2 linked regions of the Thiohalobacter thiocyanaticus genome follow. The protein of the gene in region 1 interacts with the protein of each later gene in a pairwise test. Links are inferred from orthologs where the notes say so. Each region holds a gene or a part of one and is shown on either strand. Other genes may lie near its edges. The genes, in order: mrdA and CFK21_RS00325.

The links.
Region 2: the proteins of mrdA (region 1) and CFK21_RS00325 interact in binary tests that used the Escherichia coli proteins (3 or more experiments, as listed by UniProt). The link is inferred for Thiohalobacter thiocyanaticus from one-to-one orthologs.

Annotation. Positions count from the first base shown.
Region 1 is NZ_AP018052.1:3,010,227-3,020,563, reverse strand. What follows is about bases 5,220-8,088. They hold mrdA (penicillin-binding protein 2), read right to left. Parts: upstream 7,665-8,088; coding sequence 5,775-7,664; downstream 5,220-5,774. Other genes in these bases: mreD (rod shape-determining protein MreD), read right to left, coding at 7,687-8,088; rodA (rod shape-determining protein RodA), read right to left, coding at 5,220-5,658. Outside these bases: CFK21_RS13970 (efflux RND transporter permease subunit), read left to right, coding at 1-115; CFK21_RS13965 (D-amino acid aminotransferase), read right to left, coding at 373-1,236; CFK21_RS13960 (D-alanyl-D-alanine carboxypeptidase family protein), read right to left, coding at 1,363-2,517; CFK21_RS13955 (septal ring lytic transglycosylase RlpA family protein), read right to left, coding at 2,584-3,405; mltB (lytic murein transglycosylase B), read right to left, coding at 3,553-4,539; more of rodA, read right to left, coding at 4,546-5,219; more of mreD, read right to left, coding at 8,089-8,178; rod shape-determining protein MreC, read right to left, coding at 8,175-9,017; CFK21_RS13925 (rod shape-determining protein), read right to left, coding at 9,263-10,318. UniProt on the Escherichia coli protein: Catalyzes cross-linking of the peptidoglycan cell wall. Responsible for the determination of the rod shape of the cell. Is probably required for lateral peptidoglycan synthesis and maintenance of the correct diameter during lateral and centripetal growth.
Region 2 is NZ_AP018052.1:56,382-66,813, forward strand. The notes cover bases 2,237-5,200. They hold CFK21_RS00325 (penicillin-binding protein 1A), read right to left. Parts: upstream 4,895-5,200; coding sequence 2,579-4,894; downstream 2,237-2,578. Other genes in these bases: CFK21_RS00320 (hypothetical protein), read right to left, coding at 2,237-2,538. Outside these bases: CFK21_RS00310 (M48 family metalloprotease), read left to right, coding at 1-313; CFK21_RS00315 (malic enzyme-like NAD(P)-binding protein), read left to right, coding at 497-1,762; more of CFK21_RS00320, read right to left, coding at 1,918-2,236; CFK21_RS00330 (pilus assembly protein PilM), read left to right, coding at 5,246-6,316; CFK21_RS00335 (PilN domain-containing protein), read left to right, coding at 6,334-6,912; CFK21_RS00340 (type 4a pilus biogenesis protein PilO), read left to right, coding at 6,915-7,526; CFK21_RS00345 (pilus assembly protein PilP), read left to right, coding at 7,523-8,065; type IV pilus secretin PilQ, read left to right, coding at 8,154-10,256; shikimate kinase AroK, read left to right, coding at 10,297-10,432. UniProt on the Escherichia coli protein: Cell wall formation. Synthesis of cross-linked peptidoglycan from the lipid intermediates.

The sequences.
Region 1 (10,337 bases):
CGAGGTGCAGCGGCCCCTGGCCACGGTGGTGGTCGGCGGCATCATCTCCTCGACCCTGCTGACCCTGGTGGTGCTGCCGGCGCTGTACCGGCTGGCCTATCGCCGGGCGGCGTGAGCGGGCCCGGCGCGGGTTGCCGGGAACGCTGCGCTTATCCCGGCCTGCGCTGCCCGTCATTCCCACGCAAGCGGGACAAAAGCGCGAAGCGCGTTGAACGCCGGCACGGCGGCCTTTATGCTCTATGGGTACGTAGGGCGAGCGCAGCGAGTAATCCATATACCGCCGCGGTTTCTGGATCCCCGCCTGCGCGGGGATGACGGCGTCTTCGATGTTGTGGCCAATAATCCTGACTGCTGTGTAATGTCAGGCTGGTTTCAGCCGGCCCGGCCTTCCCGCACCGCCTGCTTGTATTCCCGGTAGATCCCGTGCATCTGCCGGTACAGCGGGCCGGGGCGGCCGTCGCCGACCGGCACGCCGTCCAATGTGGTGACCGGCATGATCTCCTTGGTCGAACTGGTCAGCCAGACCTCGTCGGCGCCGCGCAGCTCTGCCTCGCTGATGGCGCCCTCACGGTAGGGTATGCCGTGGCGGGCGGCCAGTTCGATGACCAGGTCGCGGGTGATGCCGGGCAGCAGCAGCGGGCCCTTGGGCGGCGTGATCAACAGCCCGTCGCGGACGATGAACAGATTGCTGGCCGCGCCCTCGGTGGCCTCGCCGTCACGGAGCAGAATGGCCTCGGCCGCACCGGCCTCCACCGCCTGCTGGCGCAGCAGCACGTTGGGCAACAGGGTGATGGCCTTGATGTGGCAGGACTGCCAGCGGATGTCGTCCAGGCTGATCGCGGTGATCCCGTGTTCGGCCAGTGCCGGATCCGGTTCAGGGATCGGGTTGCTCATGGCGAACACGGTCGGCTTGAGATCCGCCGGGAAGGCATGATCCCGCCGCTCCATCACGCCGCGTGTGACCTGCAGGTACACGGACTGGTCTGTTCCCGCGTTTTCTCCTACCAGCTCCTCCAGGATGCCCTGCCACTGCGGCTCGGTGTAGGGGTTGGGGATGCGTACTGCCTGCAGACTGTTGTCCAGGCGCTGCAGGTGCGGCTGCAACCGGAACAGGTGCCCGCCATAGGCCGGGATGACTTCGTAGACGCCGTCGCCGAACAGAAAGCCGCGGTCCATGACGGAGACGCGGGCCTGGTCGTGGGGGAGGAATTCGCCGTTGAGGAAGACGGTGGGCATGTAAAAGTCCAGTGAGGAACGAGGAGTCTTTGCCTTAGTCCGTCAACCCGGCGCAGGCCGGAATGACGGATTAGTGAGTGATGTAGGTCGGGTTATGCCTTTGGCCAATCCGGCCTACGCAATGCCTCACTCGAAATACAACCACACCTCATCCACCGTGCGCTGCCAGAAGGAGCCTTCGGCCACGGATTCCAGCGCCACCAGCGGCACCTCGGTCAGTGCATTGCCATCCAGGTTGATAACCAGGCTGCCCTGGCGTTCACCGGCGGCGACCGGTGCGATGATGCGCGGGGCCCGCTGCACATTGGCCTGCAGGTCTTCATAGCGGCCGCGCGGAATGGTCAGATACAGCGGGGTCTCCACGCCGAGCGGCAGGACTTCGCTGGCACCCTTCCACACCCGGGCGTCGACCAGCTTGGCGCCGGCATCGTAGAGCTTGTGCGTCTCGAAGAAGCGGAAACCGTAGTTGAGCAGGGCCTGGCTGGCGTCGGCGCGCGCCTCCTCGCTGCCGGTGCCGAGCACCACCGAGATCAGGCGCATGTCCTCGCGCTGGGCGGAAGTGACCAGGCAGTAGCCGGCCGCCTCGGTGTGGCCGGTCTTGATGCCGTCGACCGAGGCGTCGCGCCACAGCAGCTTGTTGCGGTTGTGCTGGGTAATGTCGTTGTAGGTGAAACTTTTCTGCGAGTACCACTGGTAGTGCTCGGGAAACTCCTGGATCAGGGCGCGGGCCACCCTGGCGATATCGGCCGCGGACATGTAATGCTCCGGGTCCGGCAGGCCGGTACTGTTGGTGAAGTGGCTGTTCTCCAGGCCCAGGTCCGCGGCGTATTTGTTCATGTATTCGGCGAAGGTGTCCTCGCTGCCGGCGATATGCTCGGCCAGCGCCACGGTGGCGTCGTTGCCGCTCTGGACGATCACGCCCTTGAGCAGGTCCTCGACGCTGACCCGGTTGCCCACCTCGATGAACATGCGCGAGCCGGGCATGCGCCAGGCGCGCTCGCTGACCCTGACCTGATCCTCGAGGCTCAGGGCCCCCTTCTGTAATTCCTTGAACACCACATAGACGGCCATCATCTTGGTGATGCTGGCCGGCTCCACCGGGTTGTGACTGTTCTTCTCCGCCAGTACCTGACCGCTGTGATGATCGATCAGCAGGTAGGATTCGGCACCCACTTCGGGGGCCTTGGGCACCGGCATGGGGGCGGCGGCGGCAGTCTGGAAGGACAGCAGGAGCAGGAGGGTCAGGAAGCTGTGGGCGAAGTGCAGAAAGGATTTCATCATTGCTTGGCGTTTCGGTTCCGGTCAGACATTGATAACGGGGCGGTCGCGACGACGTCGCGAGAGCCCCTAGTCTACCACGACGTGGGGGCGCTGGATGCCGAAACGGGTCAGGGATTCGGCCATGCGGTCGGCATCCTCGATGCTGGCGAGCGGGCCGATGCGCACGCGGAACACCGGGCGCTGGTCGCTGTAGCCCTGCTGGATCTCGATCCCGGGCAGGTCGATGTCCTGCAGCCGGTGGCTCAGCCGTTCGGCATTGTGGCGGGAACTGAAGGCGCCCACCTGCAGGTACAGATCGGGGTTGCCATCGCGGGCCGGCATCACTGCCGGCCGGGGGGCGGCGCTGGCGCTGCGCAGCTGCGGTTCGGACTGGCCCGGATTCAGGGCCACGACCTCGACCGGGGCCGTACCGGTGGCGACGATATCGAGTTTCTTCGCTGCCACATAGGACAGGTCGATGATGCGGCCCTCGTGGAAGGGGCCGCGATCGTTGATCTTGACCACGATGGAGCGGCCGTTGCGCAGGTTGGTCACGCGGGCGTAGGTGGGCAGCGGCAGGCTCTTGTGGGCGGCGGTCATGGCGTACATGTCGTAGGGCTCGCCGCTGGAGGTGCGTCGGCCGTGGAACTTGGTGCCGTACCAGGAGGCGATGCCGCGCTCGGCATAGCCATGGCTCGAGTCCATGACGTAATAGCGCTTGCCGAAGACCTCGTAGGAACTGGGGTTGCCGTAGCGGCTGCGGGGCTCATGTCGCGGGACGGCGTCGGGGATGGAGGCCACATCCACATCGCGGCCGGGCGCGCCGTCGCGGTCGACATAGGCCCCGCCGCCGCAGGCGCTCAGCAGCAGGGCGATCAGGCCATAGAGAAGAGGGCGTGTGACGGACATGGTGTGTTTCCTCATGTGCAGCATCCCGTTATCGGTCCCGGTGTGACTGGCCTGAATTGCGTAGATGGGTGAAGCGCAGCGCAACCCATCATTGTCCGGCGGTCGTTGATGGGTTACGGCGCTGCGCGCCTTCACCCATCCTGCTTGCTATTCCTGCACCCGTCCCTGTTCGCGCCGCTCGGCGATGGCGCGCGAAAGCTGGTGTACCGCCATGGCGTAGAGCGGGCTGCGGTTGTAACGGGTGATGACATAGAAATTGTTGAATATTACCCAGTACTCCTGGCCGGTGGCGGTCTCGAGCGCGATCAGGCCCACCTCGGCATCCGGGGCGATGGCCGCCTGGGGGCTGACCCCGTATCGGCTCAGTTCGTCGGCGCGGACGCTCGGCTTGATCCCGGCTTCCAGCAGCTGCTCATGTGCCTTGCCCTCGACCCGGGCCGGTATGGCCACCGGCGCGCTGTGTTCCCAGCCGTGTACCTGCAGGTAATTGCCCACGCTGCCGAGGATGTCCTCGGGGCTGTGCCACAGGTTGCGCTGGCCGTCCTGGTCGAAGTCCACCGCATAGTGGCGGTAGCTGCTGGGGATGAACTGGCCATGGCCCATGGCGCCGGCGTAGGAACCCAGGGCATCGGCCATGTCGATGCCTTCCTCGCGGCTGAGCAGGAAGAACTGATGCAGTTCCCTGCGGAAGAAGTCGGCCCGGGGCGGGTAGTCAAAGCCCAGGGTGGCCAGCGCATCCAGCACCCGGTAGCGGCCGGCGTGTCGGCCGTAGCGGGTCTCGACGCCGACGATGGCGACGATCACGTGGGGGTCGACGCCGAGTTCCTGCTCGACCCGGTCCAGGATGGTCTCGTGCTCATCCCAGTAGATGGCGCCGAGTTCGATGCGTTCGCGATTGACGAAGATGGGGCGGTACTCGAACCAGGGCTTGGCCTCGGCCGGCCGCGAAATCGCGTCCAGGATGCTCTGCTTCTTCTCCGCCGCGCGCAGCCAGCCGCGTACCTCGTCGGCCTCGAAGCCGGCGGCGACCAGTTCCTGCACGAAGGCGTCGGCCTGTGGGTGATCGGCATAGGATGCGGCGCCGGCCGGGCCAGAGAGCAGGGCGAGCAGGGCGAGAATCAGGGACTGGCGCATGGGCGGTTAACTCTGCAGCAATCTGCGGTGGGTGTGTATGGACATCAGCATACCGAATCCGGCCAGCAGGGTCACCATCGAGGTGCCGCCATAGCTGACCAGGGGCAGCGGTAGCCCGACCACCGGCAGCAGGCCGGTGACCATGCCGGTGTTGACGATCAGGTAGACGAAGAAGGTCAGCGACAGGCTGCCGCCGAGCAGGCGGGTGAAGGTGTCCTGGGCGCGGGTGGCCAGATACAGGCCGCGCAGCAGGATGAAGGCGTAGATCCCGAGCAGCAGCAGCACTCCGACCAGGCCGAATTCCTCGGCCAGCACGGCGAAGATGAAGTCGGTCGAGCGCTCGGGCAGGAACTCCAGGTGCGACTGGGTGCCGTTGAGCCAGCCCTTGCCGTACAGGCCGCCCGAGCCGATGGCGATCTTGGACTGGATGATGTGATAGCCCGCGCCCAGCGGGTCCTGCTCCGGATTGAGGAAGGTGATCACCCGCTGGCGCTGGTAGTCGTGCATGAAGTACCACAGCACCGGCAGCAGGGCGCCGGCCAGCACGCCCAGGCCGGCCAGCAGCCGCCAGGACAGTCCGGCCAGGAACAGGACGAAGAAGCCGGCGCTGGCGATCAGCAGCGAGGTGCCCAGATCCGGCTGGCGGGCGACCAACACGGTGGGAATGATGATCAGCAGTCCGGCACCCAGCAGCCGTTTGGCGTCGGGCGGCAGCCGGGCATCGGCCAGGAACCAGGCGATCATCATCGGCACCAGCAGTTTCATCACCTCCGAGGGCTGAAAGCGGATCACGCCCAGATCAAGCCAGCGTTGGGCGCCCTTGCCGACATCCCCGATCACCAGTACCGCCACCAGCAGGCCGATGCCGGCGCCGAACAGCCAGGGCGTCCAGCGGTGCAGCAGCGAGGGCGGGATCTGCGCCACCACGAACATGACCACGAAGGCCAGGCCGAGACGGATGAGTTGGCGCTGGAGTACGGCATCGCTCTGGCCCGAAGCGCTGTAGAGCACCACCAGGCCCAGCATGCACAGGCCGAGCAGGCCCAGCAACAGCATGCCGTCCAGGTGCAGGCGCTGCATCAGGGTGCGTCGGGTGCCGGAGCCGGGGTTGATTTCCATGTGGGTTGCGTTCGTCCCTTCAGCTCAAAAACATTTTAACCGCAACGGCGCAGACGGTGCGCAAAGGGATGAATGGATAAGTATATTCCTTGTTCGCCTTTGCGGTCCGCGTGTCTTCATGGTTGTCCGTCATTGTCCGTGGATGCCTGTTCCAGAGGATGGTCCGCGAAATAGCGGTCCAGGATCTTGCGCGCGATCGGCGCGGCCACGCCGCTGCCGGAACCGCCGTTCTCCACCACGACCGCCACCGCGATGCGCGGATTGTCGACCGGGGCAAAGGCGATGAACAGGGCGTGGTCGCGCAGGCGGAAGGCGATCTCCTCGGGATCGTATTCGTAGTCCTCCTCCTGCGGCATGCTGAATACCTGTGCCGTGCCGGTCTTGCCGCCGATGCGGTAACCCAGCCCCTCTCCGATGGCGCGGGCCGTGCCGCGCGGCCCGTGCACCACATCGATCATGCCCTGGATGACCTCGTCCCAGTTGCGGATGTCCGAGTGCGGGATGCGCTGGGCCTGGGGCTGGAATACCGGCTGCAGGCCGGGACTGCCGGGTGCGTGCAGCGCCTTGACCAGGTGCGGCTGATAGAAGTCGCCATAGGTGGCGAGTGCCGCGGTGGCGGCGGCCAGCTGCACCGGGGTGGTCAGGTTGAAGCCCTGGCCGATGCCGCTGATCAGGGTCTCGCCCGGAAACCAGGGTTCGTTTCTGGCCCGGCGCTTCCATTCGCTGGAGGGCAGCAGCCCGGGCAGTTCGCCGACGATATCGATGCCGGTGCGTTCGCCGAACCCGAACTGTGCGAGAAAGTCGTGCATGCGATCGATGCCCAGCGAGCGGGCCAGGTCGTAGAAATAGACATCGCAGGACTGCACGATGGAGTCGTGCAGGTCCATGTGGCCATGGCCGCTGCGTTTCCAGTCGCGATACAGGCGTTCCTTGCCGGGCAGGGTATAGAAGCCGGGGCAGAAGACATGGCTGTCCGGACGGATCACGCCCAGTTCCAGCCCGGCCAGACCGACGAAGGGCTTGAGCGTGGAGCCGGGCGGATACTGGCCGCGCAGGGCGCGGTTGAACAGGGGCTGATCGGGGTTGCGCTGCAGCGCCTGGTAGCGGTCGTATTCGATGCCCTTGACGAAGGGGTTGGGGTCGAAGCCCGGCAGGCTGACCAGCGCCAGCACCGAGCCGTCGCGCGGGTTTATGGCCACCGCCGAGCCGTTGAATTCGCCGAAGGCGGCCTCGGCGGCGGCCTGCAGTCGGGCGTCGAGGGTGAGATAGAGGTCGCTGCCGGGGAGCGGGGACTGACGTTCGAGTACCCGCAGGGTGCGGCCCTGGGCATTGGTTTCCAGCTGCTGGTAGCCGACCGTGCCGTGCAGGACGTCCTCGTAGGTCTTCTCGATGCCGGTCTTGCCGGTATGGGTGGTGCCGCGGTAGTTCTTCTCGTCCAGTACCTGCAGGTCGTTTTCGTTGATGCGACCGACATAGCCGACGGCGTGAGCGGCCTGGCTGCGCAGGGGATAGTGGCGGGTCAGGCCGGCCTGGATGTCCACGCCCTGGAAGCGATGCCGATTGATGGCGAAACGGGCCACTTCCTGGTCGTTGAGATGCAGCCGCAGCGGCACGCCCTCGAAACGGTGCATGCGCTGGCGCAGGCGGTGGAAACGCTCGAGGTCCTGCGCCCGGATCTCGATCAGCTCGCCCAGCCGGTCCAGGGTGGTATCCAGGTCATCGACCTGTTCGGGGACGATGTCCAGCCGGTAGGAAGGCAGGTTCACGGCCAGCAGCACGCCGTTGCGGTCGAAGATCAGTCCACGGGTGGGAGGCACAGGCTCGATGCGGACCCGGTTGTCCTCGGACAGGGTACGGAAATGCTCGTGGGAGACGATCTGCAGATAGGCCAGCCGGCCCAGCAGGACCAGCAGCAGCAGGAAGACGACCAGGATGGCGGCCAGGGTGCGACGCAGGAACAGGCGGCTTTCCTGGAGGTTGTCCTTGAGTGTGATCCTGCGTGCCACGGATGTTGGTCCCGGTGCCGGTTCAGCTGACGTGGAAGGCGCGGCGCAGCCCCCGCAGCAGCACGAACACGGCCGGCCACAGGGCCGCGCCCACCACCGAGGGCAGCCAGTACAGCCAGGACTGGATCGGCCGGCCGATGATGCCGTTGATCCAGAAGATGATCAGCTGGGCCAGCATCAGCAGCACCAGGATGCTCAGGCTCTGCTGCCACAGGGGGTGCAGACGCAGTCGCTGGTGCAGGTTGATGATGAGGTAGCTGGCCACGGCATAGGCCAGGGCATGCTGACCCAGCAGGGTGGCGGTGAGCACATCCTGGAACAGCCCGGTCAGCCAGGCGATGCCCACACCGATGCGCTGCGGCAGGGCCAGGCTCCAGTACAGCAGGATCAGCAATGCCCAGTCCGGGCGGTAGAGTTCCAGCACGCGCGGCAGCGGCACGATGCCGAGGACCAGGCCGATCAGCAGGCTGAGCAGGATCACGCCGCCGCCCTGGTGTCGAACCAGTGTGCTCATGGTGTCGATTCCCCGGCAGGTTCGTCTGCGGCCGGTTCCGTTGCGGCCGGATCCATGCCGGCCTCGCCCTGGGACCAGACCAGCAGCACCTCGCGGCTGCGATTGAGTTCGGCCAGCGGCCGGGCGAAGACCTGAGCAAAGGACTCGCCCGGGTCGCGGATCACGCTCTGTACCTCCGCCACCGGGTAGCCGGGGGGGAAGCGGCCGCCGAGTCCCGAGGTGATCAGCAGATCACCGGATTCGATGTCGGCGTTGTTGGGCAGATAGGGCAGGGACAGGCTGGTCAGTGAGCCGGTGCCCAGGGCGATGCTGCGCAGGCCGTTGCGGTTGACCTGCACCGGTACGGCGTGGGCGGGATCGGTGATGAGCATGGCGGTGGCGGAAAAGGGCCCGGCCTGGATCACCTGCCCCATCACCCCATTGGCATCGACCAGTGGCTGGCCGGTGTAGAGATCGGCATAGCGCCCCTTGTTGAGCAGAATCTGGTGGCGATAGGGGTCCAGGTCCACGGCCATGATCTCGGCGATCAGGACCCGTTCACGGACCTTGAAGGAAGAGTCCAGCAGTTCACGCAGGCGCAGATTTTCTGCCTCCAGCGCCTCCAGTTTCTGCAGTTCCGCCTTGAGAATGAGCTGCTCGGTGCGCAGGCGGGCGTTTTCCTCCTGCAGCGTCCGGCGGCTGGAGAGGGTCTCCTGAAACCAGTCCTGGCTGGCCGCCGGCAGATCGACCAGCCATTGAATGGGGAAGACCACCACCGACAGGGCCGAACGCAGGCTGTCCAGATGCTGCTGGCGCTGATCGAGGGTCATCAGGAGGATGGAGGCGAAGACGAAGACCACCAGCCTGGCAGTCAGGGAGGGGCCTTGTGTGAAGATGAGTTTGATGGTTCCGTGCTCCGCGTGTCCGGGTGTTGGACCAGCAGTAATGGTACCTGTCCGGGGCGGGATGGGCTATATGGGTAGAGCACTCAGCAGTGTTTGACGGTGAACTTCTCCCCCTTGATGGGGGAGGCCGGGAGGGGGTGAATGTCAATCAACGCACCCCCGCCTCAATCCTCCCCCATCAAGGGGGAGGAGGTTAGAGGTCACCCCTCCAGCGAGAATACGTCCCCGCCGCGCTCGTCCATCATCTCCAGGGCGCGGCCGCCGCCGCGGGCCACGCAGGTGAGCGGATCGTCGGCGACCACCACCGGCAGGCCGGTTTCCTCCATCAGCAGCCGGTCCAGATCGCGCAGCAGGGCGCTGCCGCCGGTGAGCACGATGCCGCGCTCGGCCACGTCCGCGCCCAGTTCCGGCGGGGTCTGTTCCAGCGCCGTCTTGACCGCGCTGACGATGCCGGACAGCGGCTCCTGCAGGGCCTCGAGGATCTCGTTGCTGTTCAGGGTGAAGCTGCGCGGCACGCCCTGGGCCAGGTTGCGGCCCTTGACCTCCAGTTCCTTGACCTCGTTGCCCGGGTAGGCCGAGCCGATCTCGTGCTTGATGCGTTCGGCGGTGGATTCGCCGATCAGGGTACCGTAGTTGCGGCGCACGTAGTTGATGATGGCCTCGTCGAAACGGTCGCCGCCGATGCGTACGGAGGAGGAGTAGACGATGCCGTTCAATGAGATCACGGCCACCTCGGAGGTGCCGCCGCCGATGTCCAGCACCATGGAGCCGCTGGCCTCGTCGACCGGCATGCCGGCGCCGATGGCTGCGGCCATCGGCTCCTCGATCAGGTAGACCTCGCGGGCCCCGGCGCCGGCGGCCGATTCCTTGATGGCGCGGCGCTCGACCTGGGTGGAACCGCAGGGTACGCAGATCAGCACCCGCGGGCTGGGCCGGAAGAAGCGGCCCTCGTGCACCTTGTGGATGAAGTGCTGGAGCATCTTCTCGGTGACGGTGAAATCGGCGATCACGCCGTCCTTGAGCGGGCGGATGGCGGTGATGTTGCCCGGGGTGCGGCCGAGCATGCGCTTGGCCTCGATGCCGACGGCGGCGATGCTCTTGGGGCCGCCCGGGCCGCGGTCCTGACGGATGGCGACGACGGAGGGCTCGTTGAGCACGATGCCGCGCCCGCGGACATAGATTAAGGTGTTGGCCGTGCCCAGGTCGATGGAGAGATCTTCCGAGAAGATCCCGACGAGACGTTTGAAACCCAGCATTGGTTGGTGATGCCTCCGC
Region 2 (10,432 bases), 3.0 Mb from region 1 along the record:
CCACGTGGTGCTGTATCGCAACGACAAGGCGCTGCTGTTCGCCGGCGCGGCCGATACCAGCGGCGACCCCTTCCGCTACGACCGCCTGGTACTGGAAACCGCGCGCAGCTTCCACCCCCTGACCGAGGCCGAACGCCAACTGGCCCGTGCCCTGCGCATCCGGGTCATCCGCGCCGGGAGCAGCACCCGTATGGCCGACCTGGCCCGGGAATCCAGCATCCCCAACCATCCCGAGGCGCAGCTGCGACTGCTCAACGACCTCTACCCCGACGGCGAGCCCGCCGCCGGCAACCTGATCAAGACCGTGCCCTGAGCCTCACCTGAACTGCGCGGCTATAACGCAGAGGACGCGCAGGCATTTATGCCCTGCGGGTACGGAGACGCAGAGACAACGATGGGCTGAACCCAATATACTTCGCGCCTCTGCGCCTGCGCGTCCTTTGCGTTACCATTGCCCAACCCCGAACGCACCCGCCAAAACAAAGGACCGAACCGGATGTCCCGCGACTACAGAGAACGCGCCCTGGCCTATCACGCCGAACCCCGGCCGGGAAAGATCGCCATCGAGGTCACCAAGCCCTGCAACAGCCAGGATGACCTGGCCCTGGCCTACACCCCGGGCGTGGCCGAGCCGGTGCGCGAGATCGCGCGCGACCCGCACAACGCCTTCCGCTACACCGCCAAGGGCAACCTGGTGGCGGTGATCACCGACGGCACCGCGGTACTGGGACTGGGCAATGTAGGGCCGCTGGCCGGCAAGCCGGTGATGGAGGGCAAGGGGGTGCTGTTCAAGCGCTTCGCCAACATCGACGTGTTCGACATCGAGGTCGATGCGCCGGCCACGGAGGATTTCATCGACACTGTCGCCCGCATCGCGCCGACCTTCGGCGGCATCAACCTGGAGGACATCGCCGCGCCGCGCTGCTTCGAGATCGAGCGCACCCTGATCGAGCGGCTCAATATCCCGGTCTTCCACGACGACCAGCACGGCACCGCCATCATCATCGCCGCCGGCCTGCTCAACGCGCTGGAGATTCAGGGCAAGTCGCTGCCCGAAGCCGATATCGTCTGCGTCGGCGCCGGCGCGGCCGGCATCGCCTCCATGGACCTGCTGCTGGCACTGGGCGCCGACCGCAAGCGCATCCTGCTGGTTGACCGCCAGGGCGTCATTCACAGCGGCCGCGAGGATCTCAACCCCTACAAGCAGGCCTATGCAGTGGAGACCGACAGGCGCAGTCTGGCCGACGCCATGCAGGGCGCCGATGTGTTCATCGGGGTATCGGGGCCGGATATCCTGAGCCCGGAGATGCTGGCCAGCATGGCCGCGCGGCCGATCGTGTTCGCCCTGTCCAATCCCGACCCCGAGATCCGGCCTGAGGTCGCCCTCGAGGTGCGCGACGACATGATCATGGCCACCGGGCGCAGCGACTACCCCAACCAGGTGAACAATGTACTGGGCTTCCCGTTCATCTTCCGTGGCACGCTGGACGTGCATGCGCGCGAGATCAACCAGCAGATGAAGATCGCTGCCGTGGCGGCATTGTGCGCCCTGACGCGCGAGCCGGTGCACCCCGATGTGCTCAAGGCCTACAACCTGGACCGGCTGGAATTCGGACCGGACTACATCATCCCCAAACCACTGGACCCGCGCCTGATCGACTTCGTCCCGCCGGCCATCGCCCGTGCCGCGGTCGACTCCGGCGCGGCGCGCGAGCCCTATCCCTCACATTATCCCGAGCCGCCGAAGATCGGCGTGACCTGAGCTGTCGCAGGCCTGATCCGAACTCACATTGGTTTGAACAGGTCAGCTGCAGGTCGGGTCAGCGCAGCGTAACCCGACCCAGGCGCGGGCAAGGTCGGATTACGCCCTGCGGGCTAACCCGACCTGCACACCCGGATACCGCGAAGCCTGATGGATCAGGACTCGACCGGCTCGGACTCCTCCAGCAGCGCCTCCACCCGCGCCAGCCCGGCGCGTTCCATCGGCCGGCTGTCGATGGGCGAGCGCGGCGGCTGGCGGATACCCTCTTCCGGGAAGATCGCCGCCTCGATCGGCACCTCGCCGGCCATGAACCGCACCACCGGCACGGTATGCTGCTCGTCGCGGCCGAAGCGGAACCGGCGCTGCCCCTCTTCGAACGGCAGCTGGTTCTCCATCAGGTAGAGGAACACCTCCTCGGGGGTGGCCGCGAACAGATGCAGATTGACGTCCGAGTGCTTGTCGGCGGTGCCACTCAGCACCGAGCCGGTCAGCCGCGGACGAAAGCGGGCGAAAAAGCTCATCGCCTGCACCGCGGCGCGGCGCAGGGCCTGCAGGTGCAGCGGCTGTTCGTCACGCTGGAACAGCGACTGGTAGCTCACCAGTTCGGCCTCGATCTCGGTGTTGCGCGGCATGTTGCGGGTATCGGGCGCGCCCAGGCGCTCGGCCGCCTTGCGCTTGGCGGCGCCATAATCGCGCACCCCTTCGGTGGCGATCAGGCGCGCCGCTTCCTGGGCGATGCGCTGGCGCATCTGTTGATCGCGGGTCGAGTGTCGCATCCCGTGCTCCCCCCTGTGGTGTTATGGCCCAGGGCCTGTTCTAGAACAACGGCTCAACCGTTTCGGCCTGCGGATCGCCCCCGTCTTCACTGACCGCATCCTGGCGGCTGTAGCGGGTCGGCACCTGCTCCTGGCGGAAGGTCTCGAAGATGGCACCGTCCCGGCCGCTCGGCGCCAGCAGGCCGGTAACCGGATCGATGCGCACCGTCACCAGCCCGGACGGCGGATCCCGGCGCTGTTCGGGTATGCCCTCGAGCGCGCTGCGCATGTAGTCGATCCACATCGGCAGGGCGGCGCGGCCGCCGGTCTCGCCCCGACCCAGGGGTTCCAGTTCGTCGAAGCCGACCCAGGCAATGCTGACCAGCCCGGGGACGAAGCCGCAGAACCAGGCGTCGCGCTGGTCATTGGTGGTGCCGGTCTTGCCGCGCAGATCCCCGCGGCCCAGCTGCAGCGCCCGGCGGCCGGTGCCGCGCTTGACCACGTCCTGCAGCAGGCTGTTCATCAACCAGCTGTTGCGCGGCTCCAGCACCCGTTCGGCCCGGGGCGGGGGCGGCGGTTCGGGCGGACCGACCAGAACGGCATCGATGCCCTCCGGCGCCGGCCCGGCCTCAGCCGCGTCCTCGCCCCCGTCCCCGGCTGCGCAGTCCCGGCACACCGTCGGCGGACGAGCCTGGTACACCGTCTCGCCGTCGGCATCCAGGATGCGCTCGATGAAATAGGGTTCGATGCGATAGCCACCGTTGGCGAACACGGCATAGCCGCGCGCCATCTGCAGCGGGGTCACGCTGCCGCTGCCCAGGGCCAGGGACAGGTTGGCGGGCAATTGGTCGGCCTCGAAGCCGTAGCGTTTCACGAAGTCGATGGCATAACGCACACCGATATCCTGCAGCAGCCGGATCGAGACCAGGTTGCGCGAGTGGGTCAGTGCCTCGCGCAGACGGGTCGGGCCGTAGAAGCGGCCGCTGTAGTTCTCCGGCCGCCAGTGCGCCTCCAGGCCCGGATCGTCGAACACCACCGGTGCGTCGTTGATGATGGTGGCGGCGGTGAAGCCCTTGTCCAGGGCGGCGGAATAGATGAAGGGCTTGAAGCTCGAACCGGGCTGGCGCCGGGCCTGGACCGCGCGATTGAACTTGGAGCGGAAGTAATCCAGACCGCCGACCAGGGCCAGGATGGCGCCGTCATCGGGCCGCAGCGAAACCAGCGCGCCCTCGACCGCGGGCAGCTGCGCCAGCCGCCAGCCCGCCCCGGCTTCCTGCAGGCGCACGATGTCACCCGGCTGAACCACATCGGCCGCAGCCGTCGGGGCCTTGCCACGGCGGTCATGACTGAGATAGGACCGGGCCCATTCGATGCCGTCCCACGCCACTGTCACCTCGCGGCCATCCGCGAGCAGGGCCGTGAAGGCCTGCTCCTCCAGCGCCAGCACCACCGCCGGGGCCAGCCCGGCCAGTGTGCCGTAGTCGTCGAGCGCCTCGTATGCCGCCTCGGCCGGTGCCGTCTCCGGCAGACTCACCCGCCCTTCGGCACCGCGGTAGCCGTGGCGCTGGTCGTATTCCATCAGCGCCGCTCGCAATGCCCGGCTCGCGGCCCGCTGGCGGCTCGAATCCAGGGTGGTCCGCACCTGGTAGCCCTCGGTATAGGCCCCTTCCCCATAGCGCTCGACCATGTGTGCGCGGACCATCTCGGCCACATAGGCGGCCTCCAGCTCACTGGATCGGGCATGCACCCGGGCACTGATCGGCGCGGTCAGGGCCTGGCGGTACTGCTCGGCGTCGATATGGCCCAGGGTATACATCCGCCCCAGCACATAGGTGCGGCGCTGCTCGGCCCGCAGCGGGTTGGACACCGGATTGTCGCGCGACGGCGCCTTGGGCAGGCCCGCGATCATCGCCATCTGCGCCAGGCTCAATTCCTCCAGTGGCACGCCATAGTAGATCTGCGCCGCCGCCCCCACCCCGTAGGCGCGCTGACCGAGATAGATCTTGTTCAGATACAGTTCCAGGATCTGCTGCTTGGACAACTCGCGCTCGATCTTCAGCGCCAGAAAGATCTCGGTGAGCTTGCGCAGATAGGTCTTTTCACTGCTGAGAAAGAAGTTGCGCGCCACCTGCATGGTGATGGTGCTGCCGCCCTGGCGCTTCTCGCCGGTGCGCAGCAACTCGAACGCGGCCCGCAGCAGACCCTGATAGTCCACCCCGGGATGCTTGAAGAAACGGTCGTCCTCGGCGGCCAGGAAGGCCTGGATCAACGGCTGCGGCAGCTGTTCGTAGGTCACCGGAATCCGCCGTTTCTCGCCGTACTCGGCGATCAGCTGGTCATCGGCGCTGTAGATCCGCAGCGGCACCTGGAATTGCACGTCCCGCAACGCTTCAACGGAGGGCAGCTGGGGAGTGATATAAAAATAAAGGCCAGCGGCAAGCACCAGACCCGCCATCGCGAGGCCCAGCGTCCCGTACAACAAGAAACGCATAATCTTCATAAGATATGGAAATAACAGGGGAGTGTGATTCCCGTCTCAGCTTGTTCACGCCATAGACCCGTCACTATAAAGGAAATCAGGTTGGTTCCGATACCCTGATTCGACACCTGAAGGCGCAGCCAGAACTTTTGTTGACAAACAGTTGGGGTTCCCTTCTAATGCAAGAGTCGATGTTTTAGGCGCAAGCTCAGGATAAAATAAAGGAATTCAAAGGACGTCGCCGTGCCGATTGCGCAGATCTTCAAGTCCAGGAAGCCACCTCTGGTCGGACTCGACATCAGCTCCACCGCAGTCAAGCTGCTGGAACTGAGTCGCAGCGGCGACCGCTACCGGGTGGAAAGCTACGCGGTAGAGCCCCTGCCGCCCAACTCGGTGGTGGAGAAAAGCGTCACCGATGCGGAGGCCGTCGGCGAGGCGGTACGCCGGGCGGTCAAACGCTCCGGCACCCGTGCCCGCCATGCCGCGGTGGCCGTGGCCGGCTCCTCGGTCATCACCAAGATCATCCCCATGCCGGCCTCGCTGTCCGATGCCGACATGGAGGCACAGATCGAACTGGAGGCCGACCAGTACATCCCCTACCCACTGGAGGAGGTGTACAAGGACTTCGAGATCCTGGGCCCCTCCGCCAACAACCCCGATACCGTGGATGTGCTGCTGGCCGCCTCGCGCAGCGAGAATGTCGACATGCGCCGGGCCGCGGTCGAGGCCGGCGGCCTGGACACCCGGGTGGTGGACATCGAGGCCTATGCCCTGGAGAACGCCTTCTCCCTGCTCAGCAGCCAGCTTGAGGACGAGGGCATCGAGAAGACGGTCGCCGTGGTCGACATCGGCGCGACCATGACCACGCTCAACGTCCTGCACGACCTCAAGATCATCTATACCCGCGACCAGGTCTTCGGCGGCAAGCAACTCACCGAGGAGATCATGCGCCGTTACGGGCTTTCCTATGAGGAAGCGGGCATGGCCAAGCGCCAGGGCGGCCTGCCGGACAACTATGTGCCGGAGGTGCTGGAGCCGTTCAAGGAGGCGATGGCGCAGCAGGTCAACCGGTCATTGCAGTTCTTCTTCTCCTCCAGCCAGTACAACAGCATCGACCAGATCGTGCTGGCCGGCGGCAGCGCCTCGATCCCCGGGGTGGACAGCCTGATCCAGGACCAGCTGGGGATCGACACTCTCATCGCCAATCCCTTCGCCAACATGTCGCTGGCATCCAGGATCAAGACCCAGTCGCTCAGCAATGACGCACCGGCACTTATGATCGCCTGCGGCCTGGCGCTGCGCAGCTTCGACGAGCGCTAAAGGGGGAGCACAAGGAAATGGCACGCATCAATCTATTACCCTGGCGCGAGGAACTGCGCGCTCAGCAGCAGAAGGACTTCGTGGTCCAGGTGGTGCTGGCCGCCGTGTTCGGCGCCGCCATCTGGGGGCTGTGGCACATGCAGATGGCCCAGACCATCGAGAACCAGAACAGCCGCAATGGTTTCCTCCAGGCCGAGATCAAGAAACTGGACAAGGAAATCAAGGAAATCAACGATCTCGAAAAGACCAAGGCCAACCTGCTGGCACGCATGAACGTGATCCAGGAACTGCAGAGCAACCGCCCCATGAGCGTCCACCTGATGGACGAACTGGTGCGCACCCTGCCCGAAGGCGTGCATCTGACCAGGCTGCAGCAGAGCGAAACCAAGCTCAGCATCGACGGCGTGGCCCAGTCCAATGCGCGGGTCTCGGCCTACATGCGCAACATCGATGCCTCTGACTGGCTCGCCAATCCGGGGCTGCAGGTCATTGAGACCAGGAAGCAGGAACGCTCCCGCTCCGCCGAGTTCACCCTCACGGCGAAGCAGAAGAACGCCGACGCGGAAGCCAACAAGGATGCCGGGGGTGATTCATGAACCTGGATCTGAGCAAGATCAATGAACTCGACTTCAGCAACATACACAACTGGCCGCTGCCGGCGCGCATCTTCGTCATTGTGTTGGTGGCCGTGGCCGTGGCCTTCCTCGGTTACTGGTTCGACATCAAGGACCAGCAGGCCAACCTGCAGAAGGTCGAGCGCAAGGAACAGGAACTGAAGTCCGAGTTCGAGACCAAGGCGGCCAAGGCGGCCAATCTCGAGGCCTACAAGCAGCAGCTCGAAGAGATGCGCCAGAGCTTCGGTACCATGCTGCGCCAGCTGCCGAACAAGACCGAGGTCGCCGAACTGCTGGTCGATGTCTCCCAGACCGGCCTGGCCAGCGGCCTCGAGTTCGAACTGTTCAAACCCGAGAACGAGATCCCCAGGGATTTCTATGCCGAACTGCCCATCAGCATCCGCGTACGCGGCAGCTATCACGAGTTCGGCAACTTCGTCAGCGGCGTGGCCGCGCTGCCCCGCATCGTCACCATTCATGACATCGGCATTGCGCCGTCCAAGGATGGGCAGGAAAGCCAGGGCCAGCTGATCATGGAACTGACGGCCAAGACCTATCGCTACCTGGACGAGGATGAAGAGGAGGCGGGCAAGTGAAATTGACTATGGAACGCCCCGCCCGGATTGCCTGGCTGCTGAGTGTATCCGCACTGGTTGCCGCCTGCAGCGGCGGCCAGACCGATGATCTGCGCCAGTACGTGGACGAGGTGCGCGCGCGGCAGAATACACGCGTGGAGCCGCTGCCGGAGTTCAAACCCTACGAGACCTTTCTCTACCAGGCGACCGATCTGCGCAGCCCGTTCCGGCCCAGTGCCGGCGGCACCCCGGAAGACATTCTGACCGAACGCAGCGACAGCGGCGTGCGGCCCGACAGCAACCGGCCCCGCGAGGCGCTGGAGGCCTTCCCGCTGGATACCCTGCGCATGGTCGGCACCCTGGATCAGGGCGGCCAGTCCTGGGGACTGGTACGCGCCAACGACGGCACCATTCACCGGGTTCAGCCGGGCAACTATCTGGGCCAGAACCACGGCAGGATCGCCAACATAACGGAATACGAAATCGAGTTAGTGGAAATCGTTCCGGACGGGCTGGGAGGCTGGATCGAACGCCAGGCCTCACTCGCGCTCAGTGAATGATCCCATGGGGGGAAACAGGATGATCACAATGCACTTTGCCCATAACCGTCACAGCCGTCCGCAGGCCGCGACCAGAACGGATACCATCATGACCCGCTTGCATACCCTCCTGCTCGGCCTTGCCGTCCTGGTGTTCTCTCAGACACTGGCGGCCCAGACCAACGCCCTGCAGGGCGTGGATGTCTCGTCCCTGCCCGGCAACAAGGTGCAGATCACGCTGAACATGGCCGAACCGGCGGAAAAACCGCTGAGTTTCACCATCGACAACCCGGCCCGGATTGCGCTGGACCTCCCCAACACCAGCAATCAGCTGGGCACCAAATCGCAGAACATCGGCGTCGGCCTGGCCAAGAGCCTGACCGCCATCGAGGCCCAGGGACGCACCCGCGTGGTGTTCAACCTGGTGGAGACCGCGCCTTATGACCTGAAGAGCGAAGGCAACCGCATCGTGCTGACCATCGGCACCAGCGGCCCGATCACCACCGCCTCCGGCACGGCCGCCGCCGCCAGCGAAGCGCCGAAGCCCGCAGCACGCAGCGCTGCAGCCGGCAGTCGCATCGAGAATGTCGATTTCCGCCGCGGCCCGGACGGCGAGGCACGGGTCATGATCCAGCTGTCCAACCCCAACATCCCGGTCGATATGCGCCAGGAGGCGGGCAAGGTGGTGCTGGACATTCACAACACCCAGCTGCCCGCAGAGCTGGAGCGGCGCCTGGACGTGATCGATTTCGCGACCCCGGTGCAGACCATCGACACCCGCAGCCGCGGCGACAACGTCCGCGTGACCATCGCACCGGAGGGCGAGTACGAACACATCGCCTACCAGTCCGACGACCTGTTCACGGTCGAGGTGCGCCAGGTCACCAAGGAAGAGCAGGAACAGCGCCGGCGCGAGGAGGTCGGCTACACCGGCCAGCGCCTGTCACTGAACTTCCAGGACATCGAGGTCCGCTCGGTGCTGCAGCTGATCGCCGACTTCACCAATACCAACATCGTGGTCAGTGACACCGTCAGCGGCAACATCACCCTGAGGCTGCAGAATGTGCCCTGGGACCAGGCGCTGGACATCGTGCTCAAGACCAAGGGCCTGGCCATGCGCAAGAACGATGACGTGATCCTGGTCGCCCCCAGCGAGGAGCTGGCAGCACGCGAGAAGCTGGAACTGGAATCGCAGAAGCAGATCGAGGAACTGGCGCCGCTGTTCTCCGAATTCATCCAGGTCAACTACGCCAAGGCCGCCGACCTGGCCACGCTGCTCAAGGGCGAGGGCGGCGGGGAAGGCGCCAGCATCCTGTCCGAGCGCGGCTCGGTCACCATCGATCAGCGCACCAACACCCTGCTGGTCAAGGACACGGCCGAGCGGCTGGAGGACATCCGCCGGCTGATCACCAGCCTGGACATCCCGGTGCGGCAGGTGATGATCGAATCGCGCATCGTGATCGCCAATGACGACTTCGCCCGCGATCTCGGCGTCAAGCTCGGACTGACCAAGAACGACGTCTACCAGAACGAGACCCGCGGCATCATCGGCGGCGGCCTGCCCGGCGACCTGGCCCCTCCGGGCGGCGTGGTCGGCATCGAGAACCCCGCCGGCAGCGGCAACGAGGCCCTGATGGTCGACCTGCCTGTCGGCGATGCGGCAGGCGCACTCAACCTGCTGGTCGGGCGCGTCGGCCGGGATCTCCTGCGCCTGGAACTGTCCGCCATGCAGGCCGAGGGTCGCGGCGAGGTGCTTTCCAACCCGCGCGTGATCACCTCCAACCAGCATGAGGCCACCATTCAGCAGGGTGTTGAGATCCCCTACCAGGAGGCCTCTTCCAGCGGCGCGACCTCGGTCAGCTTCAAAGAAGCCGTGCTGGAACTCAACGTCACCCCGCAGATCACGCCCGACGACCGCATCATCATGGATCTGCGGGTGAGCAAGGACAGCGTCGGCCAGGTCTTCGCCGGCGTACCCAGCATCAACACCCGCAATGTCGAAACCCAGGTGCTGGTCGACAACGGCGACACCGTGGTGCTCGGCGGAATCTATGAGCAGACCCTGCTCAACGAGGTCGACAAGGTGCCGTTCTTCGGCGACCTGCCCGGCGTGGGCGTGCTGTTCCGCCAGACCCGCAAGCAGGACGACAAGTCCGAACTGCTGATCTTCGTCACCCCCAAGATCATCAAGCAGAGTCTGCGCGTCAACTGACGCTTGCCCCTGTCAGGCTTTTCTGGCATACCTGCCCGGCATGAAAATGCCGGGCAATTTATTTCTGGTCGGGCCGATGGGCGCCGGCAAATCCACCATCGGCCGCCAACTGGCGCGCAGTCTGCGCCGTGACTTTCTCGACAGCGACCGCGAGATCGAACTGCGCACCGGGGTGG